Regions from separate parts of the Actinoplanes sp. NPDC049598 genome, predicted to be linked through region 1. Evidence: riboswitches for the same ligand, from Rfam matches in the RefSeq annotation. Region 1 holds a riboswitch; each other region holds the start of a gene.

What was found. Region 1 has a riboswitch for cyclic di-AMP ahead of AB0J66_RS07925 (transglycosylase family protein). Riboswitches for the same ligand answer to the same signal wherever they lie in the genome.
Region 2: linked by a shared signal. The riboswitch ahead of AB0J66_RS34120 (NlpC/P60 family protein) and the one ahead of AB0J66_RS07925 (transglycosylase family protein) in region 1 are both predicted to bind cyclic di-AMP.
Region 3: linked by a shared signal. The riboswitch ahead of AB0J66_RS39610 (NlpC/P60 family protein) and the one ahead of AB0J66_RS07925 (transglycosylase family protein) in region 1 are both predicted to bind cyclic di-AMP.

What each region holds. Positions count from the first base shown of each region.
Region 1 covers NZ_JBFAOX010000002.1:433,546-443,107, forward strand. The annotation lists gene paaK (phenylacetate--CoA ligase PaaK) at 1-232, shown strand, start outside; gene AB0J66_RS07900 (hypothetical protein) at 238-915, shown strand; gene AB0J66_RS07905 (hypothetical protein) at 912-1,421, shown strand; gene AB0J66_RS07910 (amidohydrolase family protein) at 1,418-2,467, shown strand; gene AB0J66_RS07915 (hypothetical protein) at 2,521-2,805, shown strand; gene AB0J66_RS07920 (hypothetical protein) at 2,872-3,657, shown strand; gene AB0J66_RS07925 (transglycosylase family protein) at 3,639-4,313, opposite strand; cyclic di-AMP (ydaO/yuaA leader) riboswitch at 4,316-4,472, opposite strand; gene AB0J66_RS07930 (hypothetical protein) at 4,657-5,022, opposite strand; gene AB0J66_RS07935 ((2Fe-2S)-binding protein) at 5,080-5,832, opposite strand; gene AB0J66_RS07940 (LLM class F420-dependent oxidoreductase) at 5,899-6,795, shown strand; gene AB0J66_RS07945 (helix-turn-helix domain-containing protein) at 7,198-8,301, opposite strand; gene AB0J66_RS07950 (alpha/beta hydrolase) at 8,342-9,316, opposite strand; gene AB0J66_RS07955 (SDR family NAD(P)-dependent oxidoreductase) at 9,428-9,562, opposite strand, start outside.
Region 2 covers NZ_JBFAOX010000018.1:153,265-162,826, forward strand. The annotation lists gene AB0J66_RS34105 (hypothetical protein) at 1-526, opposite strand, end outside; gene rsmH (16S rRNA (cytosine(1402)-N(4))-methyltransferase RsmH) at 523-1,599, opposite strand; gene mraZ (division/cell wall cluster transcriptional repressor MraZ) at 1,887-2,318, opposite strand; gene AB0J66_RS34120 (NlpC/P60 family protein) at 3,401-4,189, opposite strand; cyclic di-AMP (ydaO/yuaA leader) riboswitch at 4,229-4,415, opposite strand; gene AB0J66_RS34125 (MurT ligase domain-containing protein) at 4,845-6,065, shown strand; gene AB0J66_RS34130 (glutamine amidotransferase) at 6,055-6,765, shown strand; gene AB0J66_RS34135 (VTT domain-containing protein) at 6,807-7,544, shown strand; gene leuS (leucine--tRNA ligase) at 8,134-9,562, opposite strand, start outside.
Region 3 covers NZ_JBFAOX010000026.1:42,611-52,172, forward strand. The annotation lists gene AB0J66_RS39570 (helix-turn-helix transcriptional regulator) at 44-919, shown strand; gene AB0J66_RS39575 (DUF4142 domain-containing protein) at 913-1,665, opposite strand; gene AB0J66_RS39580 (MarR family transcriptional regulator) at 1,780-2,286, opposite strand; gene AB0J66_RS39585 (hypothetical protein) at 2,283-2,750, opposite strand; gene AB0J66_RS39590 (molybdopterin oxidoreductase family protein) at 2,750-5,194, opposite strand; gene AB0J66_RS39595 (GDSL-type esterase/lipase family protein) at 5,371-6,648, shown strand; gene AB0J66_RS39600 (BlaI/MecI/CopY family transcriptional regulator) at 6,712-7,077, shown strand; gene AB0J66_RS39605 (VTT domain-containing protein) at 7,085-7,717, opposite strand; cyclic di-AMP (ydaO/yuaA leader) riboswitch at 8,095-8,222, shown strand; gene AB0J66_RS39610 (NlpC/P60 family protein) at 8,229-9,065, shown strand; gene AB0J66_RS39615 (PQQ-dependent sugar dehydrogenase) at 9,132-9,562, opposite strand, start outside.

The DNA.
Region 1 (9,562 bases):
CCCGCACTTCCAGCTCGTGCTCACCACCCGCGGCCGGATGGACCACCTGACCGTCCAGGTCGAGGCCCGGCCCGACTGCCCGGGCGACCGGCGCGAGGCGGCCGGGGCCCAGGTGGCCCGGACCGTGAAGGACACCGTCGGCACCAGCGTCGAGGTGGTCGTGGCCGAGCCCGAGACCCTCGCCCGCTCGGCCGGGAAGATCCAGAGGCTGGTCGACCGAAGGGAGCGCTGAGGCTCATGAGCTGGTATTACCCGAAGGGCTGGACCGACCGGCAGGACGACGTGGAACAGGTCCTGATCCATTACGCGGCAACGCCTCCGGGCCAGTGGCCGGACTGGAGCTGGGGCCACGAGACGCGGGTGCTGCAGGACCTCGGCGGGTACCCGAGGCAGCGGCTGAAGGTGCTGCGGATGCCCCGCGGCGTCCGGGATCTGGAAAGCGGCCGGTCCGCGCCGGAGTACCGCTTCCACTACTACTTCGAGGTGTTCCAGGGCGGCCACCGCTGGACCACCGACCTGTTCACCGAGGACATCGTCTACCGGGACCTCGAGTACACCGACGAGAACGGCTGGATCACCCACATCTGCATCTACTGGGCGGTGGGCGACTGGGTGGCGCCGGTCTACAGCCCGATGGAGGACCCGCGGATCCCGCCGGACTCCGAGTTCCAGGCCAAGAACTACTACACCTATCAGGACAAGGAGCGCTTCCACCACGAGAAATACCAGATGCTGTACGGGCTCGACCTGCCGCACCGGTTCCATTCGCGGATGTGGGGCCCGCGCGGGGCGACCCTCGTGCAGCAGTACCACGTCGGGCGGATGTTCCCGCCGGAGGAGAAGAACGAGACCTGGCTGGGGCCGGACGGCACGTCGGCGCCGGGAGGGGGCAACTGTTGGTACCACCACCTGTGAGCGTCTTCGGCCTGCGCAAGACGTGGATCGACCCGGTGCCCGGCATCGCCATGGTGCAGGCCCACTACACCTGCTCCCCCACCGGCGTGCCGCCCGACTGGGCCGGGGCCGAGCAGGTCGTGCTGTCGCCCGGTCCTTCTAGAAGCGCCGTCTTCGAAGTGCCCCGGACGGTCGACGGCTCGACGGAGTTCTCGCTGCACCACTTCTTCTTCGTGGTGGGCGAGCACGACCGTACGACGTCTCCGGTCTTCACCGAGCCGATCGTGGCCCGCGAGGTCGTCTTCGATGACGCCACCGGCGCGTACAGCTCGGTGGGTTTTATCTGGAGCGAGGCCGACTCGCCGGTGCCCAACTACACCAGTGGGGTCACGGACGTGCCGCACGTGTTCCGGGGGCTGGTGTGGGGCGTGCGCGGAAGCACCGTCCGCTACGGCTTTCATCTCCTGGTGGGCGACGGCGAACGCTGGGACGACAACGGCGGTCACGGCTGGACCATCACCCTGTGAGGCGCTACGACCGGCCGATCCGGTGGGCCGGGAAGGGCCTGATCCGCTACACCGGCGCCCTGGACGGCCCCCTGACCCTGCACTACGGGTACGACGGCTGGTCGTCCCCGCAGGACGTGCCGATGGAGCGCGACGACGCCGGCTGGCTCGCCGCCGTGCCGGTCGGCGGGCGCCACGTCGTCGACTGCGTGGTGCGCTCGGCCCGATCCGAGCAGTGCGACAACAACGACGGGGCGGACTACCGGCTCTGGATCTCCCTCGACCCGGTCGACGCGCACACCCACGTCCGCGCCCCCGGCGGCGGGCAGCTCGGCTTCGACAGCCTGCGCACGGCCGCCTTCTCCGGTGGCATGACCCACGCGCTGGTCTGCTGGACCGAGAACGACCTGGTCGAGATCGTCGCCGAGGCCACGCCGTGGCTCACCCCGCTGGTCTGGGTGCGGCCCGGCGGGCCCGATCCGGCCGGCGTCCGCAGGCGGCTCGGCGCCGGCGCGGCGGGGCTCAAGCTCCACCCGGCGTACGACGGGTATCCGGCCGACACGCCAGGTCTGGACCCGTACCTTCGCGTGGCCGAGGAGGCCGGCGTCCCGGTGACCGTGCACAGCGCGCCCGGGCCGGCCGATCCCGACCTGATCCGGCGGCTGGCCGAGCGCTTCCCGGCAGTGCGGTTCGTGCTCTACCACACGTATCTCGGGCCGCCCGAGGGCCGGCGGCGGGCCGCGCGGCACGCCGCCGCCCTGCCCAACCTCTACCTCGAGACGTCCTGGTGCCGGTCGGCCGAGGCCGAGCGCCTGATCGACGAGGTCGGGCCCGAGCGGGTGCTGTTCGGCTCGGACGCGGCGACGGACGGGCCGGACCACTTCGTACGGCGGCCGCCGAACATCGAGATGACCGAGAACTACAACACCGGTCTCCTGCGGCTGGCGCAGCGCCTGGCGCCTTCGGTTTTCCGTGCTTTCGCGGAGTCGAACGCCCGGCGGCTCTTCGCGCTGCCACCTGGGCGTTTGGCCAAGCGGCGGCGGCTGACGCGGCGGCCGTCACTCTGACGTGGCGGTGTGGCGGGCGGGCAAGATCTCCCATGGCTCGCTATGTTGGGTCCATGACGACGACCGGCGACCGCAGGACACTCCTGCTGCGCTCGTTGTTGTCCGTTCTGCTGTTCGTGTTGCTGGCGCAGGTCGCCACGCCGCAGCGGCCGTCCGCGACGTCTTCCCCGCGGGCCGCTGTCTCCTCCTCCGCTGTGTCCGATCCCTCGTCCTCGCTCACCGAGCCCGACGAGTCCGCGGAGTCCGAGCAGGCGCCGATCGACCGCGCCACCGTCCTCAGCACACAGTTCACCGCGGGTGTCCGCGGTTCTCGCGCGCCTCCGGCCGCGTCCGCCTGATCAGCGCCTTCCCGCGCTGATCGCAGCTGCCCACGGTGGACTCGACACGCGGACGGATTGACGATCATGAACGTTGTAGCGGAGATGCTTGTTTCCTCACCGGCGCCGGCCATCTGGGCCACGCTGATGCTGCTCACCCTGCCGGCCCTGCTCCTGCTGGGCAGCCCGCAGGCGATGCGCCACCCGCGCAAGGCGGCCCAGGAGACCGTGGCCGTGCTGCGGGCCCGGAGCGCTTTCAAGAACCGCCAGGCCGAGGAGGCCGCCCAGGCGGCGCAGTTCGCCTCCGAGATCCAGGTGGCGGCCGAGCGCGCCGCGGCGAGCGCCGGCCGCTGGCAGGAGGTCTGGGAGCAGGCCGCCCAGGCGGTCAACGTCGCCTACGACGCCTGGCTGGAGGCGGACGCCCGGGTGCGCCGGGCCGCCGCGGGCGCCGTCTGGGGCACGCCCTGGTCGGCCCGGACCTGCGCGGAGTACGCGGACCGGGAGAGCTTCCTGCACCGGGCCGTCGAGGCCGCCGTCGGCCGCGGGGAGCTGCCCGCCTCGGCCCTGGCCGACGCGATGGCCGAGCGCAACGGCTGGGACGCCCGGCTCCACCAGGTCGAGCAGGAGCTGGTGATCGCCCGGGCCTCGGCCGCGTGGCTGCGTCAGCGGTACGAGCTGGCCACGGCCGCCGAGTCGGCCGCCTGGCACGATGTCTCGCTCGCCCGCAGCACCGCGAGCAGCCTGCGCGACGAGGCGCAGGCGGCCGCGATGCTGGCGGCGGCCTCGGCCCCGGTGCGGAAGAGCACCGAGGTCCGGGCGAGCCGCCGGGTGGTTCTCGCTGCGGGGAGCCTTGCTCAGATCGCGATGCGCTGACCCGGGAAGATCAGGTTCGGGTCGTCGATGATGCTCTTGTTGAGCTCGGCGAGCCGCTCCCAGCCGCCGTCGATCTGGTAGCGGTTGGCGATCTTGGCCAGGGTGTCGCCGGCGCGGACGATGTAGAAGTCGCCGGTCGTCTTCGTGGTGCTCCGGGGCGCGGCGGTCGTCGACTTGTGGGTCGTGGACGACTTGTGCGTCGTCGCCGACTTGTGCGTCGCCGACTTCTTGCTGGTCGTCGACTTCTTGGCGGTGGAGGACGACTTCTTCTCCGAGGCGCCGCCGGTGTTGGTGCCCTTGTAGCTCTTCGACGAGCCGGCCTTCTTGCCGCAGACCGGCCAGGCGCCGATGCCCTGACCGTCGAGGACCTTCTCGGCGATCGCGATCTGCTCGCCCCGGCTCGCCTTGTTGGCGGTGCTGGCGTACTTGCCGCCGCCGTAGGCCTTCCAGGTGCTCTTGGTGAACTGCAGGCCGCCGTAGAAGCCGTTGCCGGTGTTGATGCTCCAGTTGCCGCCGGACTCGCACTGGGCGACGGCGTCCCAGTTGACGCTGCCCGCGGCCTGGGCCGGCTGGGCCGCGCCGAAGAGGGCGAACGCTCCGGCCACGCCGGCGGTGGTGAGGCCGAGCGCGACGGTGTGCTTACGGTTTTGTGCCATGGAAGAACAACCTCCACGCCTACGAGGTGAGCTGTCGGGTTCGGGCTGAGGTGCCCGGCCGCGCGAGGCGGCTTCACCCCGAGGCACGCGCGGTGGCGTGCCGGAGAACGTTTGGGTCCCCCGCTCCATGCCTGAGTTGAATTCCGTCGGGCGGCGGCAGGACTCGGCGTTCCGCCCGCGGTGCCCACGATCGTGGGACCGGCCGACCGTAACCACGCCGATCGACCCTCGGCAAAGCCACGAAGGGCGATCGTGACGTTGTTCTCAGTGCGCCCGGCCGGGGAATGCGCCCGGTTCTGCCCCGTTTTGCCGTGATCACCGATCAAGGCTGCGACCAGGCCGATCAGTCCGGCGTTACCAGGCCCTGGAGCCCGACGACAACGGCGATGATGCCGAAGACGGCCAGCAGCAGCCCTCGCCCGAACGGCGCCTCCGCGGTCTTGCGGCCCGTCAGCCGGTCCCACAGCAGGGCGACCCCGACCGCGATGCCGACCACCTCGAAGTGGAAGACGTGCGGCCCGTCGAAGAGGTGGACCAGCAGGTAGTAACCGCCGGCGACCAGGGCCACGACGCCGACCACCCAGCCCCACGGCGCGACCCGGTCGGCGAACGTGCCGAACCCGCCGCCGACGCGCGGAATCTGCCGCAGCAGGGCCGCGGCGAGCAGCAAACCGCCGAGAATGTTCGCGAGATCCAGCAACAGCGCCATCAGCATGCCTCCCGGTTACCCATACGGGAGCGCTCCCATGTCGGGTTCAACGCTTCATCACTTCCAATACGAGCAGTCGGCGCAGAACCGCTGATGCGGGATCGTGAAGGCCAGGCAGCAGGTCCGGCGGCGCACCCGCTCGGTGTTCCAGTCGACCAGGTGGGCCACGTCGAGCATGCGCAGCACCTGGCCGGTCGTCTCCCCCGGCGGCGCGCCCGCCACCGTCGAGGCGCGCTGGGCCGCGTGGGCGATACCCGCCGACAGCGAGCCCAGAAGCAGGCGGCGGCTGACCCGGGCCGCGCCCTGGACCGCGTCCAGCAGCGGCGTGACGTGCTCGTCGAGCAGGGTCCGGCGCAGGGTGGCCAGCAAGGCGGCCTCGTCGCTGACCACGGAGACCCGCGGCTCGCCGCGGCCGGCCAGCGGGTCGTCCGGCAGCACCGAGACCGGGATGTCCTCCCGCAGGCCGAGCCGCGCCGGGGCGTACCGGTCGTCGAACCGCACCAGAACCTGGGCCGTCGTGAGATGCGGCACCCGGCGCGCGGCCACCCAGCCGAAGACGGCGGGCACCCCCAGCCAGTAGGAGTACGCCTTCCAGATCAGCGCCGCCGACACGTGCGGTTGCGCGGCCCGCCAGCGCCGGCGGCCCGCCTCGAGCAGCACCTCGACGCCGTCCCCCGCGAAATCACCGGCCGGGATCCAGCCATCGAGATCCGTCACCAGCAGATCGGCCGCGAGCCCCGGCACCCGGGTACTGGAGCCGTACCCACCCGCGATCGCGGCAAGAATCGGCGCGTCCACGAGATCTCCCACCGCTCAGGTATACCCGCCGCGCCCCTGCGGTATCCGACGCTCCGCAGTGGACGCTAGTTTGACCAGGTGAAGATCGGCGTCAACCTCCCGCAGACCACCACATACGACCTAGCGCACGACGTCACCGCGTTCGCCCGCGCGGCGGAAGACCTCGGCTTCGACAGCCTGTGGGCGTACGAACGGGTGCTGACACCGGAGGACCAGAGCGGCTCCCACGGTTTGTACGGAATGCCGGACGTCCCCTGGCCGGAGCGGTACGGCTACACGACGGATCCCCTGGTCACCCTGACGTTGGCGGCGGCCGTGACGTCGCGGGCCGAACTGGGCACCGGCGTCCTCGTACCGCCGCTGCACCTGCCCGTCCGCCTGGCCAAGACCCTCGCCGCCCTCGACGCCGCCGGCAACGGCCGCCTCATCGCCGGCCTCGGCGCCGGCTGGTCCATCGACGAATTCGAAGCCACCGCTCCCCGCCCGCTGACCGAGCGCGGCGCCGCCCTCGACGAGTTCCTCGACGTCGCGGACGCCGTCTGGTCCCCCGACCCCGTCTCCTTCGACAACGGCCGGTACCACATCAAATCGGCCCGCATCAACCCGAAACCGACCCGGCGCATCCCGCTCTTCCTCGGCGGCCGCGGCGAGCCGGCACTGCGCCGCATCGCCCGCCGCGCCGACGGCTGGCTGCCCACCGCCACCCCGCCCCCGCAGGTCGCCGACACCCTCGGCCGCCTCCGCGACATGGCCTCCGCCGCCGGCCGCGACCCCGCGGCGATCTCCTGCATCTTCCAGGTCGGCGTCGCCACCACCCCGTCGATCCCCCAGCTCATCGACGACATCGGCGCCCTGTCCGAAGCCGGCGTCGACCACGTCTATGTCACCCTGCCGTCAGCGCTGTCGTCCCTCGCCGAGCTGACCGACACCGCGGCCGCCCTGATGTCCGCCGCCACCGACGCCAACCTCCACTGACTCCCACCGCCGCCCCCGCTGTCGCAGACCTCGCTCACGCCGGAAGCGCGGCCGGCGCGACGGGATGCGCCGGACCTCGCCCACCCCGGCAGCGCGGCCGCCACGGCGGGATTTCGCTCGTGCCAGGGCACGACGGGGGCGGCGGATGTCGCGGACCTCGCTCACGGCGGCGCGACCGGGACGACAAGATGCCGCGAACCTCGCTTACCCGGGGCGCGGCCGAGACGACGAGATGTCGCTCATGCCAGGGCACGACCGTGGCCACGGATGCCGTAGACCTCGCTCACGGCGAAGGCGCTACCGGGCCGACAGGAGCACGCGGACCTCCCTCACGGGGCGCGGCGGGGCGGGGCGATGGATGTCGCTCACGCCGGGGCGCGACCAGGCGCGCCGCGCGGGGAGTCAGGAGACCGGGTTCCGGTGCAGGCGGCGGAGCGCCAGCGCAAGTTGGAGGCGCAGGCGGCCCTGGGGTTCGCGCGGATCCCAGCCGAGCAGGGGCTGGGAGTGGGCGAGACGGTCCTGGAGCGTGGAGTGGTGCACACGCAGAGCGGAGGCGGCCGCGCGCAGGCTGGCCGCCTCGGCCACGGCGTCCAGGGTGCGCAGCATCCAGGGGGCCGACGCGGCGGCCCGCTCGAGGGCCCGGACGTCCGGGTGGGGCTCCGTGGCGGGTCCGATCGCCGGGGCCAGCAGCACCAGGCCCCCCAGCTGCTCGGCGTGGACCACGCGACGGCCGGGGTCCTGGTCGGTGTCTTCGGCGGTGAAGCGGAGTGCGACCTGCGCCGCGGCCCAGGACTCCGGCAAATCCTTCACCAGCACGGCCGGGCCGACACCAGCCCGCTCGGCGGCGAGCACATCGGCCGGATCACCCCGGCGAGCGCCGTCGCCGTGCGGGGAGTTCGGAGGGCTCACCGCCGGGACCACACGCGGCACGCCGTCCGACGGCGCGGCGGGACCCCGAGCCGGCGGGTTCGGGGGGCTCGCCGCCGGGATGAGGCGGGGTATGCCGCCGGGGAGGGCTACGGCTCGTACGGCGTCGGTGGGGTGGAAGCCGAGGCGGGACGCCGCGCGCAGGCGGAGGGGCTCGAGGGCCTCGCGGTCGACGGCGAGCTCGGCTGAGGCCGGGTCGGGGCGGGCGGCGTGGCCGCGGGTGCGGTCGAGGACCGCGCGGGCGGCCGCTGCCGCCCGCTCCAGCACCATCGCCTCGATCGGGCCGGGGGTGCCGGGCCGCTCGAGCGACAGGGTGGCGCCCTCGCCGACCGGCGCCGACATCCAGATCGGGTCGGCGGGGCCACCGGAGGCGGAGGAGCCGTCCGGCTCGACCCGTACCCGGACGTGGCGCTCGTCGTCGTCCAGCCGGGCCGGGCAACCGGCCAGGACGGCCGCGCCGCGGACGATGGCGCGCAGCCCGGCCCGTTCCTCGGCCAGCCGGTCGAAGTAGGCGATGACGCGTACCGCCGCGCCGGCATCGGGGTCCAGCGCGGCCAGGCGTACGGCAAGGTCTTTCACCCTCGTCATCCTCCCCCGCCGCCGCCGTCGTGACCAGGTCTCAGACCCCCAGCAGCCGCTTCAGCCAGCGCAGGCGGGCGGCCCGGGCCTCCTGGGAGATGGCGGCCTGCGGGGCGAGGCCGTCGAAGCCGTGGAAGCCACCCGGCCAGACGTGCAGCTCGGCGCGGCCGCCGGACTGCCAGATGCGGCCGGCGTACGCGACGTCCTCGTCCCGGAAGGTCTCGGCCGAGCCGACGTCGATGAAGGCGGGCGGCAGGCCGGACAGGTCGGTGGCGCGGGCCGGGGCGGCGTAGGGGGAGACGTCGGGGCCGCCGCGGGCGTCGCCGAGCAGAGCGGTCCAGCCGGTGTCGTTCGCGGTGCGGTCCCAGACGCCCAGGCCGGCCATCTGCCGGGCCGACGGGGTGTCGTTGCGGTCGTCGATCATCGGGCAGAGCAGCATCTGGCCGGCCAGGCCGGGGCCGCCCCGGTCGCGGGCCATCAGGGCCACGGCCGCGGCGAGACCACCGCCGGCGCTGGCCCCGGCGATCACCAGCTGGGCCGGGTCGATGCCGAGCTCGGCCGCGTGGGCGGCGGTCCAGACCAGGCCGGCGTAACAGTCCTCGACCGGTGCCGGATGCGGGTGTTCGGGGGCGAGGCGGTACTCCACCGAGACGATGACGGCCGGCACCTCGGTGGCCCAGTCCTGCAGCGCGTCGACGCCGGACCGGTTGTTGCCGACGATCATGCCGCCGCCGTGCGTGTGGTAGATGCCCGGCAGCGCGGTGGTGGCGCCGGCCGGGGTCAGGATCAGCAGCTCGACGTCGGGGTCGCCGGCCGGGCCGGGCACCAGGCGGCGGGCCACGGTGAACGTGCCGTCGCGGGACAGCTGCTCGTCGCTGAGGTCGGCCATGACGCCGCCCTCCCGCATCGACGGGATCATCTCGGCGGTCCACGCCGACGGCAGCTGCTGGCTGATCACGTCGAGCGCGGCGGCCAGCTCGGGATCGAACGGCGGAGGCGGCAGAACGGTCGTCACGGGAACCCCTTTGTTGCGGGAATGTTTCCCCCATCCTGGGTCCCGGCCCCCGCCGTTATCGAGCGCCGGGCGGCGGAACTTTCCCGCCACCCGGCGGATCCGGCCGGTTCCTCACGCACCGAAGGCGGCGCGGGTGATCGGCTGCCAGTCGCGCCAGGTCTTCAGGCGGTCCTCGTAGATGGCCTCGATCTCCGGGAAGACGTCGCCCAGGATGAGTCGGCGCGGCGGATCGGCGGCGTCGACGAG
Region 2 (9,562 bases), on a different contig from region 1:
GGTCCGCCCGCACGCCCTCGGTGTCGCGGCGCTTGCGCACGCCTTCCGTGTCCCGGCGAGCGCGAAGCTCCCCGGTGTCGCGGCGAGCGCGGGCGTCCTCGCTGATGTCGCGGCGAGCGCGAACCTCCCCGCTATCGCGGCGAGCGCGGGCGTCCTCGCTGATGTCGCGGCGAGCGCGGACACCTTCGGTGTCGCGGCCGGCGCGGACGCCCTCGGTGTCGCGGGCGCGGCTGCGGGGAGCGGCGTCGCGGGCCCCGCCGCGGACGTCCTCGTTCTCCCGTCGCCGGGGGCTCGCGCCCCGGGCGTCGCGGCCGATCCCGGACCGGCGCGGGCCGGCCTCGTCCGCACCACCGCGGATGTCGTCCGTGAAGTGCCGGGCCCCCCGGCCGGCACTGCCCCGGCCGTCGCCGGCCCGGCTCGTGGCGTCCGCATCGCGGCCCGTGCCCTGCTCGCGCCGGCCGTACGCCTGGCGCTGCTGATCCGCGGCCCGGCCCCCCGACCGCGGCGCGTGGTTGCGCTCGCTCATGCTTTCCCCTCCCCCTCTTCGCGTTCCCCCGGGCGTAACCGCCCTCGTCCCCCGTGCGTTGTAGACAGTCGGGGCCGTTCGCGGGCGGCCCCGGGAGCCTGGTCGTGCTGGTCGAGGCGTTCCACGGCGCGCAGCTTCACCGAAGCTGCCCGCGGGTTCGCCGCGACCTCGTCGTCACTGGGCGGCTCTGACCCCTTTGTCAGCAGCCGCAGTGTCGGACCGGTGCCGGGCAGTTCGACCGGCAGGTCGATCGGCCCCGTCGAGCGCGTCCTCGCGGTGAGGGCACGCTTGACGATCCGGTCCTCCAAAGATTGGTAGCTCATCACCACAAGGCGCCCTTTCGGGGCCAACGCGTCCAAAGCGGCCGGGACCGCGGACTCGAGCGTGGCGAGTTCGCCATTTACCTCGATGCGTAACGCTTGAAACGTTCTTTTCGAAGGATTTCCACCGGTTCGCCGGGCTGCGGCGGGGATGGCCTCTTTGACCAGCTCGGACAGCTTCGCCGTCGAGGTGATCCGGCCCTTCTGCCGCTCCCGCACGATCGACGAGACGACACGTGTGGCGAACTTCTCCTCGCCGTACGTCCGCAGGATCCGGACCAGCTCGCCGGGCTCGTACTCGTTCACGACCTGCTCGGCCGTGATGCCCGTGGTCTGGTCCATGCGCATGTCGAGCGGCGCGTCCTGTGCGTAGGCGAAGCCACGGTCGGCCTCGTCGAGCTGCAGCGAGGAGACGCCCAGGTCGAACAGTCCGCTGTGGATCAGCCGGATACCGAGCTTCTCGAGCACGCGGGGCAGCTCGTCGTAGACGGCGTGGACCAGGTGGACCCGCTCCTCGCCGAACCGGGCGAGCCGCTGCCGCGAGTGGGCCAGCGCCTCGGTGTCCCGGTCGAGTCCGATGAGGACGACCTCCGGATAGCGCTCGAGCACCGCCTCGGCGTGACCGCCCAGGCCGAGCGTGAAGTCGACGTGCACCGCGCCGGGCAGCTGCAGGGCCGGGGCGAGCAGCTCGAGGCATCGCTCGAGCAGCACCGGCACGTGCGTGCCGCGAAGCTCCCCCATGTCGACCCCCATCGCATCCCCGACTGTCCCCGGCTCACGCCTCACCAGGCCCTTTTCCGGCCCAGTGCCCACCCATCGACGACGCCGTAGCGATGTGCCCACGCCGTGGCAGCCGCCCGAACGTCTTTCCGTACCGCCAGATCCCCATCCGCTCGTGCCCGTTGCCATCGGGCGCGCCCAAGCCCGGACACGCGCCTGGCGCCGGGGAAGAGGCGCCAGGTGCGGGAGCGGCTGGAGATCTCGCAGTACGGCAGCAGCGACGTCCGGGCCCCACCACAGGGCCGGCCGAATGCCACGCCTCACAGTCCGACGGGCAGCACCCCCTCCTCGATGTCCGCGAACTCGTCTTCGCTCGCGGCGAGGTAGTCGTCCCACGACTGCTTGTCCCAGATCTCCACCCGGGTGCTCGCCCCGATCACCACGAGTTCGCGGTCGAGTGCCGCGTACGCCCGCAAGTGAGCCGGGATCGTGACCCGCCCCTGCTTGTCGGGAATCTCGTCGTGCGCGCTGGCGAAGAACACCCGGCTGTACGCCCGGGCGGCCTTGTTCGTGACCGGGGCCTCGCGAAGCTGACCCGCGATGCGCTGGAACTCCGGCATCGGGAACACGTAAAGACAGCGCTCCTGCCCCTTGGTGATCACGACACCTCCCGCCAGCTCGTCGCGGAACTTCGCTGGAAGGATCAGCCGCCCCTTGTCGTCGAGGCGTGGGGTATGAGTGCCGAGAAACATCGGCTCCAACCCCCTGCCCCTGGCGGTTCGCGGTCCGCCGGTCAACTCGGGCCGGCAGGTCTTCCAGAGCCAAATCCCGTTTGGAATTCAGGTCCCTTTTGGCCCTGCCACTGCGCTCCACTCTACTCCACTTCCCTCCACCCGCAAGCCGAATGAGCGCCCTCACGAAGCTTGTTCGCACACGAAACCCCAGCTCAAAGGCGTGCACGCAGAGTGGAGGGCCACCGCATGATCAACCCCGTCCGGTTTCCGACATCCTCACCGCACCCCCGTCAAGAAACACGACAAACACGCCCAAACCTCCCAGTCAAAACAAATGTCAACCCCCGCCGGGGAGGAAAGTGGAGGACCGTCGAGATAACCCGCTGTCAACCCCGACTCCAGTTCATTCACGCCCCCGCATCGTCATTCACCGCGCGCCCGCCGACGCGATCCCCGCGAGGTCGCCCGAGCCTGCGCGGGCGCGGGCGCGGGATCAGGCCGGGCGGGCCAGGGCGGACGCGGGCGCGGTGGCCCCCGCCGGATGGATGGCGCAGGCACGCGGGTGGCCCCGGCGGGGTAGGTGGCGCAGGCGCGCGGGTGGCGGCCCGGGCGGGGTGGGCGGCCCAGGCGCGCGGGTGGCGGCCCGGGCGGGGTGGGCGGCCCAGGCGCGCGGGTGGCGGCCCGGGCGGGGTGGGCGGCCCAGGCGCGCGGGTGGCGCGGACAAACACGGCGGCGCGGACGCGGTGGGCGGCCGGCGGCGCGGGCGCGGGCGACGTGACCCGGCGGACACCTCATCGCCAGGGCGCAGATTCCGCACGCCGAGGGCTCAGGTGTGCGGGCTGTTATTTACAGGCGGGACGGAGAAAGCGCCTTCAGGCCCGCGGAGCGGGCCTTGGCGTGACGGTACGCACCGGCCGAAAGTGGGGCAGAGGGAGTGAGGACAGACCGAGGCCGTCCCTACGGCGGGTGCCTGTGGCCAACTCCGTATCTCCGGAAAGCGCGAGCAAGTCACCTGGAGTCACCGGACCGACAGAGGGGCGCGACCGAACCGGTCGCGCCCCGCTGAGCAACTGTCGTACTTACCGCGTGTCTGAGGAACCTCAGACGAGGCGGCGGACCACGTAGTTGGTGCTGATCATCTTGCGCTTGGAGACGCGCGCGCCGGTGTGCGGCGAGTCGTACATGTAGCCGTTGCCCGCGTAGATGGCCGCGTGGTAGCCGTAGGAGCCGTTCCGGAAGATGATCAGGTCTCCGGCCTTCTTGGCGCCCTTGGCCACCGACTTGCCGGCGGACTGCTGCGAGTTGGCCTTGTGGGCCAGGTTCTTGCCCGCGGCCTTCTTGTACACGTACTTGGTGAAGCCCGAGCAGTCGAAGCGGCTCGGACCCGAGGCGCCGAACTTGTACAGCGCGCCGGTGTGGGCCGAGGCCTCGGCCAGGACCTTGGCGCCGCTGGCGACGACCTTCACCGCGAGGCGGCCGCCCACCTGCGGGGCGAACGTCGAGGTGCCGGCGTAGACCATGCGGAGCGAGCCGCTGGTCTTCGGGGCGGCGTACAGGGCGATGGCGCCGTTCTTGTTGACCTTGCCGGACGCCCAGTTCTGCCACTTGCCGTTGCGGAGCGCCTGCAGGCGCACCGTGCCGGACGTGACCGCCTTGCCGTTGGTCGGGTTGATGTAGCGGGCGGTCACCTTGACCTTGGCGCCCCAGGCCAGCGTGCGGGTGCTGACGCTGGTGCGGACGGTCGGCTTCACCTTCGCCGCGGCCTTGGCAGTCACGGCGGCCTGCGTCACCACGGGGGTGGCGGCGTGCGCGGCCGGCGTGGAGACCAGCTGGCCGGCGCAGAGGCAGAGACCGAGAGACAGTGCGAGTTTGCCGGCTCCGACGGACATGCGTCGGCCCCGGCTCGAACTGTGTTCGTGCACGGTAGAGAATTCCCTCCGGCACGCCTGCGAGGTTAGCTGTCGGGTTCGGGCGGGAAGGCTTGCCCGGTCGCTGGGAGGCGACTTCACCCCAAGGTCTCTCCGTTGATCGCCACCGGAGCGGGTGACGCGGAGGAGACCGCTATTTGGGTCCCCCGTCCCTGCCCCCGTATGCCTTTGTGGTCGTACAACTGCTCGTGGTCGCGCTGCCTGGCCCGGGGCAGGGCTCGGCGTGAACCGGGCGGCGCAAGCTTCCAGCGGGTTGCTGTCGGCTGATCCTTGGTACCCGAGATCCGTCCCGGGCGGCGGAAGCGGCTCAGTGACCGAGAGTAGTTGGCACACGGACCCCTGTCCGATTTGTGACCGCCGCGTAACTTTTGCCAGCACGGATCGTGCTGGGGCAAATACATTTTGTTGAAGGTTACGGGTGAAACAGAACACATAATTCCTCGTCACCGGCCGGGTGACGGCCTTTCCGTATTCACTCTTCCGCGGTTCAAACCTTCCTCACCGGGCAAAACCCGCTCCCCCGAACGGCCGAGTCGGATGCCGGACGGAGGGGGACCGGCGACAACTCGACGTAACAGGCGGTTCCGGTACCCTCGTCGCCGTGACGGACGGGAAGATGCCCCTGCGGGCCAAGGTCGCGACCTCCGTGTCGAAGACGGCGGCGGCGCTCTCCAGGGCCGCGGGACGCGGCGACGGCTCGGTCATCGGAGGCTGGATCGGCCTCAAGATCGACCCTGAGCTGCTGAGCCACTTGGCCACCGGACGCGCGATCGCGCTCGTCTCGGGAACCAACGGCAAGACCACCACGACGCGGCTGGCGGCGGCCGCGCTCGGCGTGCTCGGCCCGGTCGCGACCAACTCCTTCGGGGCCAACATGCCCACCGGGCACACGTCGGCCCTGGCCAAGGCCGGTCAGACCCCGTTCGCGGTGCTGGAGGTGGACGAGCACTACCTGCCCCGGGTCATCGACGAGACCAAGCCGCGGGTGGTGGCCCTGCTCAACCTCTCCCGCGACCAGCTCGACCGGGCCAAGGAGGTGGCGATGATGGCGCAGCTGTGGCGCACCACCCTGGCCGGCCACCCGGATGTGAACGTGGTCGCCAACGCCGACGACCCGATGGTGGTCTGGGCCGCCTACGGCTCGCAGAAGGTGACCTGGTTCAGCGCCGGCCAGCGCTGGCAGGACGACTCGTGGGTCTGCCCGGAGAGCGGCGACCCGATCGAGCGGGAGAACGGCGACTGGTGGTGCACCGGCTGCCCGCTGCGCCGGCCGATACCGCAGTGGCGCGTCGAGGACGAGGGCGTGGTCGACCCGCGCGGCGACTGGCACCTGGTCAAGCTGCAGCTGCCGGGCACGGTCAACCTCGGCAACGCGGCCACCGCGCTGGCCGTGGCGGCCGAGTTCGGCGTGCGCCCGATCGAGGCGCTCCCCCGGCTCTCCACCGTCACCTCCATCGCCGGGCGGTACGCGCAGGTCGAGCGGGACGGCCGCAACATCCGGCTGCTGCTGGCCAAGAACCCGGCCAGCTGGCTCGAGGCGTTCGACATGGCCGATCAGGCGCCGACCCTGCTCTCCATCAACGCGCGTGACCCCGACGGCTTCGACACCTCCTGGCTGTACGACGTCGACTTCGCGCCGCTGTACGGCCGGCCGGTCCTGATCACCGGTGAGCGGGCCTACGACCTGGCAGTTCGGCTGGAAGTGAACGGTGTGCCCTTCCAGCACGTGTTGAGTTTCGAGGAGGCGGTCCGGATCGTGCCCCCCGGCCGCCTCGAGGTGATCGCCAACTACACGGCGTTCCAGGACATCCGAGCGGAGTTGGACCGTGTCAACTGAGGCTTTGCGCATCGTCTGGATCTATCCGGACCTGCTCTCCACCTACGGCGACCGCGGCAATCTGCTGATCCTGGCCCGCCGGGCCGCGATGCGCGGCATCCCGGTCGAGACGTACTCGGTCCGCTCCGACCAGCCGATGCCCACCACCGCCGACATCTACCTGATCGGCGGCGGCGAGGACGGCCCGCAGGCCCTGGCGGCCCAGCGGCTGATCAACGACGGCGGCGTGCACCGGGCCGTCAACCAGGGCGCGGCGGTGCTGGCCATCTGCGCCGGTTACCAGCTCTTCGGTCACTCGTTCTTTGCCAAGGGAGCGAAATGCCCGGGTCTCGGGCTTCTCGACCTGCACTCCGACCGGGGTGAGACGCGCGCCGTGGGCGAGATCCGCGGCGACATCGACCCGCGGCTGGGGCTGCCTCCGCTGAGTGGTTTCGAAAATCACGGCGGCCGTACCCACCTGGGGCCGGGCGCCGCCCCGCTGGCCCGGGTGACGGCCGGCATTGGCAATGACGGCCAAACCGAGGGAGCCTGGGCAGGGAAGATTCTGGGCACCTACTCGCACGGCCCGGCGCTGGCCCGCAACCCAGCTATAGCCGATCTGCTACTGCGCTGGGCCATCGGCGCGGATAGTCTTGCCCCGGTCGACGACACCTGGGCCGAGCGGCTCCGGGGCGAACGACTGGCGGCAGCCGGAGCCTGACGACACGTTTTGACCGACGAGACACTGGGACGGACGACTGCATGACTGACATCCTGATCGCCCCGCCGGGCGCCATCGCCTCCGCGGACCCTCAGGCCCCTCAGTCCCTGGGCTGGCGCCGCCGGCTCGTCCGGTTCGGCATCCTCGGCCTGGTCATCGCCGCCATCGCGGTCGCCGCGGCCGTGCTGCCGATCCAGGACATCGCCGACGGCATCGCCAAGCTCGGCCCGATCGCCGCCGCCATCATCGCGGTGGTCGGCGGCCTGCTCCTCTCGGTCCTCGTCCCCCGCACCGCGATCACCGTGGCCTGTGGCGCCCTCCTGGGTGCCACCACGGGCGCGGCGACCGCCCTGGCCGCCGCGGTCATCGCCGCCGCCGTCACCTACTACGCGGGCCGCTGGGTCGGCCGCGGCGCCCTCGAGGCCCGCGCCGGCGGCAAGCTGGGCAGCAAGCTCCACAAGCTCGACGGCTGGCTCAACAAGCGCGGCCTCTCCGCCGTGCTGCTGGTCCGCTTCCTCCCGCTGGCCCCGTTCGGCCTGGTCGGCTACGCCTACGGCACCACCAGCGTCTGTCGCAAGCGCTACCTGCTCGGCACCACCCTGGCCGCCATCCCGTCCGCCATCTCCTACGCGACGATCGGCGCCGCCGTCACCCAGCCGGGCGAGATGAGCGTGCTCTCCTTCGCCCCCGCCGCCATCGGCTTCCTGCTCACCACCGGCATCGTCGTCTGGTGGAAGCGCTCCGCGAAGAAGTCCGCCGCCGCCGTGGCCACCGCCTGAGAGTCAACCCCGCCGGAGGTACGCTTCGGCACCCTCACAACCGCACTAAGGCCGCTCCCGCTCCGCCGGGCGCGGCCTTTCTGCTTTCCCCGGGCCGCAGCGCGCCTTCCGCGCGATTGCATGGCCCATCCCGGGCCTTCCAGCCCGATCCCCACCCAGCGCAGCCCCCGCCCAGCGCAGCGCTCACCCAGGCAGCCCGCACCCGCGCGCCCGGCCGAACCCCGCCCAGCGCAGCCCTCACCCCGCGCAGGCCTCACCCGCGCGCCCGGCCGAACCCCGCCCAGCGCAGCACCCACCCGCGCACCCGGCCGAACCCCGCCCAGCGCAGCCCTCACCCCGCGCGCCCGGCCCAACCCCGCCCAGCGCAGCCTCACCCCGCGCGCCCGGCCCAACCGCCGCCCATCGCAGCCCTCACCCCGCGCGCCCGGCCCAACCCCCCGCCTCCACCGCGCGGGCCGCGCGGTGACCACGACTACACGCGAAAGGCGCGCTGCGGCCCCGGGAAGCACGAAGGCCGCGCCCGACGAGCGGGTGCGGCCTCAGTGCTGTTGTGAGTCCGTGGAGGCGTACCTCCGCGGTTGGTCCTTGATCAGACGACGACGCTGACCAGGCGGCCGGGGACGACGATGACCTTCTTCGGGTCGCGGCCGGACAGGGCGTCGGCGACCGCGGCCAGGGCCTCGGCCCGGATCTCGGCCTCGGGCGTTTCCGGGGTGACCGACACGCGGGCCTTGACCTTGCCGTTGACCTGGACCGGGTAGGTGATCGACTCGGCTTTCAGTTGGGCCGGGTCGGCCACCGGGAAGTCGGCGTAGGCCAGCGTGCCCTCGTGGCCCAGCTTGCCCCACAGCTCCTCGGCCAGGTGCGGCGCGAACGGGGACAGCATCAGCACCAGCGGCTCGACGGCCTCGCGGGAGGCCTCGGGCAGCGGGGTCAGCGTGTTCGTCAGCTCGATCAGCTTGGCGATCGCCGTGTTGAAGCGCAGCTCGTCCAGGTCCTCGCGGACGCCGGCGATGGTGCGGTGCAGATGCTTGCGGGTCTTCGGGTCCAGCGGGTTGTCGGTGGTGCGGACGGCGCCGGTCTCCTCGTCGACGACCAGGCGCCACACTCGCTGCAGGAAGCGCTGGGAACCGACCACCGCCCTCGTCTCCCACGGGCGGGAGACATCCAGCGGGCCCATCGCCATCTCGTACACCCGGAACGTGTCGGCGCCGTACTGGTCGCACATCTCGTCGGGGGTGACGACGTTCTTCAGCGACTTGCCCATCTTGCCGTAGCTGCGGGTGACTTCCTTGTCGTCGTAGTAGTACTTGCCGTCGCGCTCGACGACCTCCTCGGCCGGCACGTAGAAGCCGCGCTCGTCCTGGTAGGCGTAGGCCTGGATGTAGCCCTGGTTGAACAGCCGGCGGAACGGCTCGAACGAGGACACGTGGCCCAGGTCGTACAGCACCTTGTGCCAGAAGCGGGCGTACAGCAGGTGCAGCACCGCGTGCTCGACGCCGCCGACGTACAGGTCGACGCCGCCGCAGTCGCCGTCCTTGCGCGGGCCCATCCAGTACGCCTCGTTGTCCGGATCGGCCAGCGCCTTGTCGTTGCGCGGGTCCAGGTAGCGCAGCTCGTACCAGCAGGAGCCGGCCCACTGCGGCATGGTGTTGGTCTCGCGGGTGTACGTCTTCAGGCCGTCGCCCAGGTCCAGCTCGACGTTGACCCAGTCCTTCTTGCGGGACAGCGGGGTCTCGGGCTCGCTGTCGGCGTCCTCCGGGTCGAAGGTGCGCGGCGAGAAGTCGTCGACGTCGGGCAGCACGACCGGCAGCATCGACTCGGGCAGCGCGACCGGCAGGCCGGTCTCGTCGTAGACGATCGGGAACGGCTCGCCCCAGTAGCGCTGCCGGCTGAACAGCCAGTCGCGCAGGCGGTAGGTGGTGGCCCCACGGCCGTGACCGTGCTGCTCCAGCCAGGCGATCATCGCGGCCTTGGCCTCGGTGACGCCCTTGCCGTCCAGCCAGTCGCTGTTGACG
Region 3 (9,562 bases), on a different contig from region 1:
CAGACCCTCCCACCCCGCTGACCCCGGACGTACGGTCGGGGGCATGGACCACCGTGCCGAGATCCGCGACTTCCTCACCACGCGCCGGGCCCGCATCACCCCGGACCAGGCCGGGCTGCCCGCGTACGGCACCAGCCGGCGCGTGCCGGGGCTGCGCCGGGAGGAGGCTGCGATGCTCGCCGGGGTCAGCGTCGACTACTACACCCGCCTCGAGCGCGGCAACCTCTCCGGTGTCTCCGAGAGCGTCCTGGAGGCCCTGGTCCGGGGTCTGCAGCTCAACGAGGCGGAGCGGGATCACCTGTACGACCTCGCGCGGCAGGCCAACAACGGTCCGCGCGCCCGGGCCTCGCGGCGCCGCACCACCGCCGACGTCCGGCCCGCCGTCCAGCAGCTGCTGGACGCCATGACCGGGGTGCCCGCCTACGTCCGCAACGGGCGCCTGGACATCCTGGGGGCCAACCAGCTCGGCCGGGCCGTGTTCGCGCCGGTCTTCCGGAACAGCGCCGGCCGGCCCAACCTGGCCCGGTTCACCTTTCTCGACCCCGCGTCCCAGACCTTCTACCGCGGCTGGGAGCGCCTGGCCGAGGACGTCGTCGCCCTGCTGCGGGGCGAGGCCGGCCGCGACCCGTACGACAAGGACCTGACCGACCTGATCGGCGAGCTCTCGACCCGCAGCGACCGGTTCCGTACGTGGTGGGCCGCGCACGACGTCCGGCTGCACCGCTCCGGCGTCAAGCACCTGCACCACCCGCTGGTCGGCGACCTCGACCTCAGCTACGAGGCGATGGAGCTGACCGCCGACCAGGGGCTGCGGCTCAACGCCTACAGCGCCGAACCGGGCTCACCGCACCAGGATGCCCTCAACCTGATCGCCAGCTGGGCCGCCACCGCCGACTCCCCGGCGCATCGGCGTCAGTAGCGGTAGCGGCGACGGCGGGGCCGGCGGCGCGTCGACATGGTGCGCCAGGTGAAGAAGGCGCCGACGGCCAGCGCCGCGGCGAGGACACCGATCACGAGGCCCTGGTTCGAGCGGGCGGGCTGGTCGGCGCCGGCCGTGGCGAGGGCGGCCGGCTTGACCGCGGCCGAGGTGGCCGGCGCGGGTGGCGGCGCCGTGGGCAACGCCTGGTAGTCGACGATGCCGCTCGACTCCAGCAATGTCATGTGGGTGGCGACGAACTGGTTCGCCTGCTGGGCCAGCTTGCGGACGGTGTCGTTGCGGGTGCTGCTGCGAATGGTCGCGATGGCCGGGAAGATCTTGCCGTGGGCCGCCCGCAGCCGGTCGATGTAGATCCGGTCGAACTCCTCGCCCTCGGCGTCCCGCATCTCCCCCAGCCAGCCCTGCTGGTCGGCGTTCGGCTGGTCGGGCACCTTGATGCCGAGCTTCTTGGCGGCGGCCCGGTCCAGCCGGTCGAGGACGACGTGCTGGGCGGCGATGTCCTTGCCGATCTGCCGGATCCGGGGGTTGCGCGACTTCTCCTGCGCCATCTGCCCGGCCGGGATCTCCCACAGCCCGGCCAGGCGGACCTTGACGACCAGGTCCTTGTCGGCCGCGGTGATCTCACCGTCGTTCGTGTCGGTGATCAACTCACCCGGCGGCACCGGCACACCGGGCTCGGCCCGCGCGGGTGACCGCAGCGGATCGAGCAGAACCACAACCAGCGCCATGAGCACCGGACCCCACAAGCGACGCCGCCACTGCACGAGAACCTCCCGACACGTTGACACCCTGGCAGGCAATACGTAGGAGAGCGGCCTACGGATCAGCGCCGGCGGCGCCGGTCACCGGGCGTCGTCGCGGTGGGCGTGCCAGCCGAGCCACCAGTCCTGCTCGCCGACCTCGCCGGCGGCCTCGGCGAAGGCGGTGAGGGCCTCGGTCACCGCCGGCTGCCACAGCTGCGCGGTCGCGGCCACGAGGCGTTCCAGGTCGGCACGGCGGCGGGTGATGACCTGCTCGACGATGTCGTGCCCGGCCGGGGTGAGCCGGACCCGCACGACGCGGCGGTCCGCCGTGGAGCGCAGCCGCCGGACGAGGCCCTTGCGGGTCAGCCGGTCCAGCATCCGGGTGCCGGTCGAGGGGTTGACCTGGAGTTCCTCGGCGATGTCGATACCGCGTTGCGGGCCGCGCACGGCCAGCACGACCAGCGCGCGGAACTGCGGCAGCGTGACCTCGCCGTCGACGGCGGCCAGGGACCGGGCGGTCAGCCCGACGAACGCGCGGCTGGCCAGCATCAGCGCCTGCACGGCGGCCTCGTGGGCGCCGGGCGGGGCGGGTGGCCCGGCGCTCATCCGGCGACGATCAGGACCTGGGGCGCGGCGGCCTTCATCCGGGTGTTGAGCCAGGACAGCTGCCGGCTCGCCTCGCCCGACGCGCTCTCGCAGACCTCGATGAGCTCGGTGTCGCGCAGACCCTGAGCCGCCTGATGGATGGCCGTCCAGGTGGTCTGCACCAGCGTGCCCAGCACGTGCAGGTCCTGCAGGTCGCGCAGCAACCCCAGCGGGCCGGAGCGGACCCCGGCCAGGCCGTCGGCGTGCAGCCGCTCCGGTTCGTCGACGTCGCCGGTCTCCCGCTCGCCGTAGCGGGCGACGATCGGGGCGAGGCGGCGGACGTGCTCGTCGCTCATGGCGGCCAGGGCCGCACATATGAACAGCACGTCGGGATGCTGGGCGTGGCCCTGGCCGACGACCCGGAACGACTCGGCCAGCGTCCGCTCACCGTGGTGGGCCAGCGCGAGGTAGACCGTCAGGTACATCAGGCCCTCCCCGGGTCCAGGGGATAGTGCGGCGTCGGGACCAGCCGGCTGACGGTGGGCGCACCGCCCGCGGTGGGCGGAACCGCATCGGGGACCGCGGGGGCCGAGGCGCCGGTCGTGGGGGCCTTCGCCGGGCCGTCGCCGGCGCGGAGCCGGACGACCCGGCAGGCGGCGGTCTTGAAGTACGGCTGTTTGGAGACCGGATCCCAGACCGTCATGGTGAGCTCGTTGGCCTGCCCCGGCCCGCCGTAGTGGAACGGGGCGAACACCGCGCCCGGCATGACCCGGCCGACCCGCGCCTGAACCTCGATCGCGCCGCGCGGCGACTCGACCCGCACCACGTCACCCTCGCTGATGCCCAGCTGCTCGGCGTCCGCACGGGAAAGCTCCACCCACGGCTCCGGGGCGGCCTCGCGCAGCGACCGGGAGCGGTGGGTCTTCGTCCGGGTGTGGAACTGATAGACGGTACGGCCGGTGGTGAACAGCAGCGGATAGTCCTCGCTCGGCCGCTCGTGCGGCGGCGTGTAGGCCGCTCCCTTGAGGAAGGCACGCCCGTCGGGCCGCAGCGCCCGGTGCTCCTGCTCGGTCACCGCGCCACCGGTCAACAGATCGTGGCCGTACGTCTCACAGGTCTCCGTCGCGGTGGGGAACACGGCGTCGGCGTACAGCCGGTCGGTCCCGTCCGGGGCCTGTTCGTTGACCGGCCACGGGATGCCGGTCGGGCCGCGGAGCTTGCCGTACGACAGCCCGGTGTAGTCGACCGGGCGGCCCCGCGTCGCCGTCCGCCAGGCCTCGAACGCCTCCTCCGGCGTCCGCCACTTGATCAGCGGCGCGCCGCCGGCGTCCCGCAGGTCCATCGCGTCGGCGTAGGCCAGGAAGATCTCCAGGTCGCTGCGGGCCTCGCCCGGCGGGTCGACCGCCTTCTCCGACAGGTGCACCGTGCGGTTGACGTTGGTGAAGGTGCCGGTCTTCTCACCCCAGCCGGCGGCCGGCAGCACCACGTCGGCCAGCTCGGCCGTCTCGGTCCGGAACAGGTCCTGGACGACGACGAAGCACTGCTCCCCGCCCAGGATGCGCCGGATCCGCGGTGACTCGGGCATCGAGACCGCCGGGTTCGTGGCGGAGATCCACAGGAGGCCGATCGAGCCCTCCTCGGCGTAGCTGAAGATCTGCATCGCGTGGGTCGGCGGTGCCCAGTGCGGGATGACGAGCGGGTCCACGTTCCAGAGCCGGGCGAGCTCGCCGACGTGCTCGGGGTTGTCCCAGTTGCGGAAGCCCGGCAGGTCGCCGTCGGCGCCGCACTCGCGGTTGTTCTGCGCGGTCGGCTGCCCGTTCATCTGCAGGATGCCGGAACCGGGCCGGCCGATCAGGCCGCGCAGCAGATGCAGGTTGTTGACGGCGACGGAAGACGCGGTCGCCTGATGCGACTGGTAGAAGCCCTGCAGCACGGTGGAGAGCACGTCGCGGCTCTCGCCGAGGATGCGGGCGGCCCGGCGAAGCTCCCCCGGGTCGATCCCGCAGATCTCAGCGACCGACTGCGGGGTGTACGGCTCGACGACCGCCCGCAACTGCTCGGCGCCCATGGTGTGCGCGGCGACCCAGTCCTCGTCGACCCACCCGTTCGCGAACAGCTCCCGGGTGAGGCCGTTCATCAGCGCCAGGTTGGTGCCCACCTTCGGCGCCAGGTGCACGCCGCCGGTCCGTACGGCCTCCTCCGCCACCGGCGTGCGGCGCGGATCCACGCAGACCAGCACGGGCGGGTCGGCCCCGTGGGTCCGGTCGAGGATCCGGGCCCACAGCACGGTCTGCGTCTCGGCCATGTTGTGCCCGTACAGGAAGATCGCGTCGCAGTGCTCGATGTCGGTGTACGAGCCGGGCTGCCCGTCGGCGCCGAAGGACTCCTTGAACGCGGCGGCGGCCGTCGCCGTGCACAAGCGGGTGTTGCCGTCCATGTGCGGCGTGCCGATCCCGGCCTTCCCGATCACCGCCAGCGTGTAGTACTCCTCCAGGAACAGCTGGCCGCTGGTGTAGAAGCCGTGGGACAGCGGGCCCTTCTCGCGCAGCAGTCGCTGCGACTCGCGCACGACGCGGCCCATCGCGGTGTCCCAGTCGGTCTCGACCAGCCGGTCCCCCTCGCGGATGAGCGGCCGGGTCAACCGGTCCGGTGAGCCGGCCCAGGCCGTACTGCCGTAGAGCCCTTTCGGCCCGAGCCGGCCGTGGTTCACCACATCGCCCGCCCGGCCCCGCACCCCGACCATCCGGCCGTCCTTGACCGCGATGTCGCAGCCGCAGCCGTTGCTGCAGAGCAGGCAGGCGCTCTGCACCCACCGGTCGACCTGATCCTCGCTCAGCCCCGCGTCGAGATGCTGATCCACCCGCGCCGGCCACACCGTGCCCTTCGCGTGCGGCGTCCGCTCGCCCCACAGGTCCGCCACCCGGTCCATCCGACGTTCCTTCCGCAGCCGTCTGCGAGCACCGTAACCGCTCATCAGGGGCCTCGTAGCGCACGAGTGCACTGTGCAACCTTTGCGAATGACAAAAGGTGGGTGAGGCGGATTACCTGCGGTCGTACAACTAGCGGGGCTCCCGGGTAGTTGATCAGGGCCGTACTGTGGTCGCCGTGAAGTGGACTGGAAGTACAAAACTCCTGGTTGCGACCGTTCTGGTGGTTCTTGTGGCGGCAGTGGCCGTGGGGGTGTGGCGCATCTCGTCGGACGACGGGAAACAGACCGCCGCGCCGGAGGCCCCCGCCTCGGCCGCCGCGGTGGCCGACACCACGCCGATCGACCCCAAGACCCCCTGGACCGGCACCTGGGCGACGGCCATGCAGGACGGCAAGGGAGAGGGCTTCCAGCAGGAGACGCTTCGGCAGGTGGTTCGCACGACCGTCGGCGGCGACGCCGTACGCGTCCGGCTCTCCAACGAGTTCGGCACCGCCCCGCTCCCCGTGAGCGCCGTCCACCTGGCCAAACACACGGGCAAGGGCACGATCGACGAGAGCACCAACGCCCCGGTGACCTTCGGCGGCGCCGACTCGGTGACCATCCAGGCCGGCAAGACCGTCGTGAGCGACCCGGTGGCGTACAAGCTGGCCGCCGGCACCGACCTGGCCGTCAGCGCCTACGTCCCGGAGAAGGTCACCTCGGTGACCCAGCACGAGTCCGCGAACCGCGACAACTACGCGGGCTCGGGCAACCAGAGCACCAAAGCCGAGCTGTCCGGGATGCGCTCGTTCTACAGCTACTACTTCCTCGCCGGCGTCGACGTCCAGAACCCGAAGGCCGAGGGCGCGGTCGTCGCGCTCGGCGCCTCGATCACCGACGGCTACGACTCGACCTGGAACGAGAACCGCGGCTGGCAGGACGTGCTCGCCCGGCGGCTGACCGGCGAGGGCCGCGCCATCGGGGTGCTCAACGCGGGCATCAGCGGCAACTCCTTCCTGCAGGACGGCAAGGGCCGCAGCGCCCTCAACCGGCTCCAGCGCGACGTGCTCGGCCAGCCCGGCGTCAAGTGGGTGATCGTCGCCGACCTCGGGATCAACGACCTCGGCGGCGCCGACGCGTCCGGCGGGTCCCGGCTCGTCACCGGCCTGAAGCAGCTGATCAAGCGCAGCCACGGCGCGAACGTCAAGGTCCTGTGCGGAACCCTGGTGCCGTACGCGGACTCGGAGAGCTACAACAGCACGGGCGAGGCCGGCCGGAAGACCTTCAACACGTTCGTCCGCTCCAGCGCCAGCGGCTGCGACGGCGTCGTCGACTTCGACGCCGCCGTGCACGACCCGGCCACCCCGACCCGGTGGAGCAGCCGCTTCGACCAGGGCGACCACATGCACCCCAACAACGCCGGCATGGAGGCCATGGCCGCCGCGGTCGACAGCAAGCTCCTGGCGACCGCCTGACCGTTGCGGGGTCCGAGCAGATCGGACCCCGCCGCGGCTATCCTGACCGCGGAGGTCAGGACGGTGACGACGAAGGGCGGGCGGCGGACGCCCGGCAGCCTCGAAGCGGCGGCCATGAGCGTGCTGTGGGCCGCCCCGGAGGCGATGACCGCGGCCGAGGTGCAGGAGGCGCTGGGTGGTGGCCTCGCCTACAACACCGTGCAGACCATCCTCATCCGGCTGCACGACAAGGGAACCGTCCAGCGGCGCCGCGCCGGCCGCGGGCACGCCTACTGGCCGACCCAGGATGCCGCCACCGCGGCGGCGGCGCAGATGAGCGCGGCCCTGGCCGCCCGCCCGGACCGGCTCCGGGTCCTCCAGCAGTTCGTCGGGACGCTGGACGAGGCGGACGCCGCCCTGCTGCGGCAGCTGCTGGCCGACGAGTCGTGACCCGCCCTCATCGGCCGGCCCGGGCCCGTCGCCGGCCGCGCAGGAGCTCGATGCCGACCGGAATGACCGACACGGCGACGATGCCGGCGAGGATGAGTTCGATGTTCGACTTCACGAACGCGATCTGCCCGAGGAAATAGCCGAGAATCGTCACCCCGCAGCCCCACAGCGTGCCGCCGATGACGTTGAAAAGCAGGAAGGTGCGGTATTTCATGTGGCCGGCTCCGGCCACGATGGGCGTGAAGGTCCGCACGATCGGAACGAAACGGGCGAGAACGACGGACCGGGCGCCGTACTTCTCGAAGAATCCACTGGCCCGGGTCAGATTCTCGCGTTTGAACAGCCGCGAGTCCGGCCGCCGGAACAGCGACGGCCCGAAGCGGCGGCCGAAGAGATAACCGAATTGGTCCCCGGCCACCGCCGCCATCGACACCAGCAGGCACATCAGCCACAAGGGCTGCTTGAGGTACGTCCCGTCGGCCACCAGAAGCCCGGCGGTGAACAAAAGCGAGTCGCCGGGCAGAAAGAAACCGATCAGCAGGCCCGACTCGGCGAAGACGAGCGCCAGGATGCCGAGAAGGCCGAAGGTGGAGATCAGGTGTTCCGGGTTCAGGAACGAGGGGCCGAGGGCTGCGGTCATCAGATGGCGTCGCCTCTTCCGGAAAGTAAAAACCTACACTTTGTAGGTGTTACCAGCCTCGCCGGGCCTATCCCTCGACCGAGAATTGTGTGGCCTTTTTCACTGGTCGACTTACACCTCTTGTAGCAGATCAATAACTGCTTGTCATTTCAACTGCAAGAAACCGGGCACTCAGCAATGTGCCAACTACTTTGGGTAGTCTTTGCTGCTCGGAGGGAGCGGCGGAATTGGTGTAGCAAGATGGGGCCGACCGCAGAGCGGGCCGGCTCGCGACGAACCGGCTCACGCCGAGCCCTACCCCGGTCGGTCGTCGCGACCATGAGCGACACCACCACCGCGAAGGCATACGGGGCAGGGACGGGGGAACCACCATCGGCTCTTCGGCGCCACCGCACCCGGTGCGGGCGGCGTGGCGAGGGCCTTGGGGTGAAGCCGCCCCCGGCGGCCGGGCAACCTTCCCGCCCGAACCCGACAGCTAACCTCGCAGGCGTGCCGGAAGGATGTTTCCACCGTGCACGAACACAGTTCGGGCCGGCGCCGCATGTCCGTCGGCACCGGCACCATCGCACTGTCCCTGGGTCTCTGCCTCGGCGCCGGCCAGCTGGTCGGCACTCCGGGCGCGGTCGCCGCGGCGGGCCCGGCCCCCACGGCGCACGTCTCCGCGACGAAAGCCGCCGCGGCCAAGAAGAAGGTCTCCATCCGGACCACGTACAGCGCCCGGTCGTTGACCGCCGGCAAGTCGGTGCGGATCACCGCGACCTACCGCAACCCCGCCACCGGCGCGGCGATCACCTCGGGGGTGGTACGCCTGCAGGCGTACCGGAACGGCAAGTGGCACACCTGGTTCGCAAAGCGGTTGACCAGCAAGGGAACGGTCAGCTTCTCGGCCGCGCCGAAGGTGACGGGATACTTCCGCACCTCCTACACCGGCAACGCCGTCTTCGCCGCGCACGTCGGCCGGAAGATCAAGGTCACCGTGATCAGGCCGTCGTCCGGGAAGGGGGCCAAGATCCTGGCCGAGGCGCGTCGGCACGTCGGCGCGCTCTACCTCTACGGCGCGGCCGGACCGCACCGGTTCGACTGCTCCGGCTTCACGATGTACGTCTACCGCAAGTCGGTCGGTGTCAAGCTGCCGCACAAGGCGCATTCGCAGCAGCGGTACGGCCGTGGCGTCAGCAAGTCGGCCAAGAAGCCCGGTGATCTGCTGATCTCGCGCCGGGGTTCGTACGGCTACCACGCCGCCATCTACGCCGGTAACGGCTACATCTACGACTCGCCGCACAGTGGCGCGCGGGTCAGCAAGCGGAAGATCTTCAGCTCCAACTACGTCGTCCGCCGGCTCGCCTGACCCCGGAGCGGCGGACCGGGCCGGGAGGCGTACGGCGTTGTACCGCCTCCCGGCCCGGCCGCAAGCTCACTCGAAACGCACCCGGCTCAGCCACCCGGGGTAGTCGCTCAGCACGTACAGCTCGCCCTGCACGTCGACGCCGAAGGCGGTCGGCTGGGTCGGGAAGTTGCCGATGGTGGCGGACTCGTAGCCGCCGCCGGGCCTGGGGCGCACGGCGAAGGCGAGGGTCGAGCAATAGTCGCTCGCGATGTAGGTGCCCCGCGCCTTGGGGGTCCGGGAGCCCCGGTAGACCACGCCACCGGTGACCGAGCAGCTTTCGGTCATGTAGTGCGGGTACTCGAAGACCGGGTCGACGTACTGCACGCCGGGCCGGCACTGCTCCTGGTCGAAGATCGGGGTGCCCTCCTTGCAGGACCAGCCGAGGTTCGCCCCGCCCTGCCACGGGCGGATGTGGTTGATCTCCTCGACCAGGCCCTGGCCGACGTCGCCGATCCACA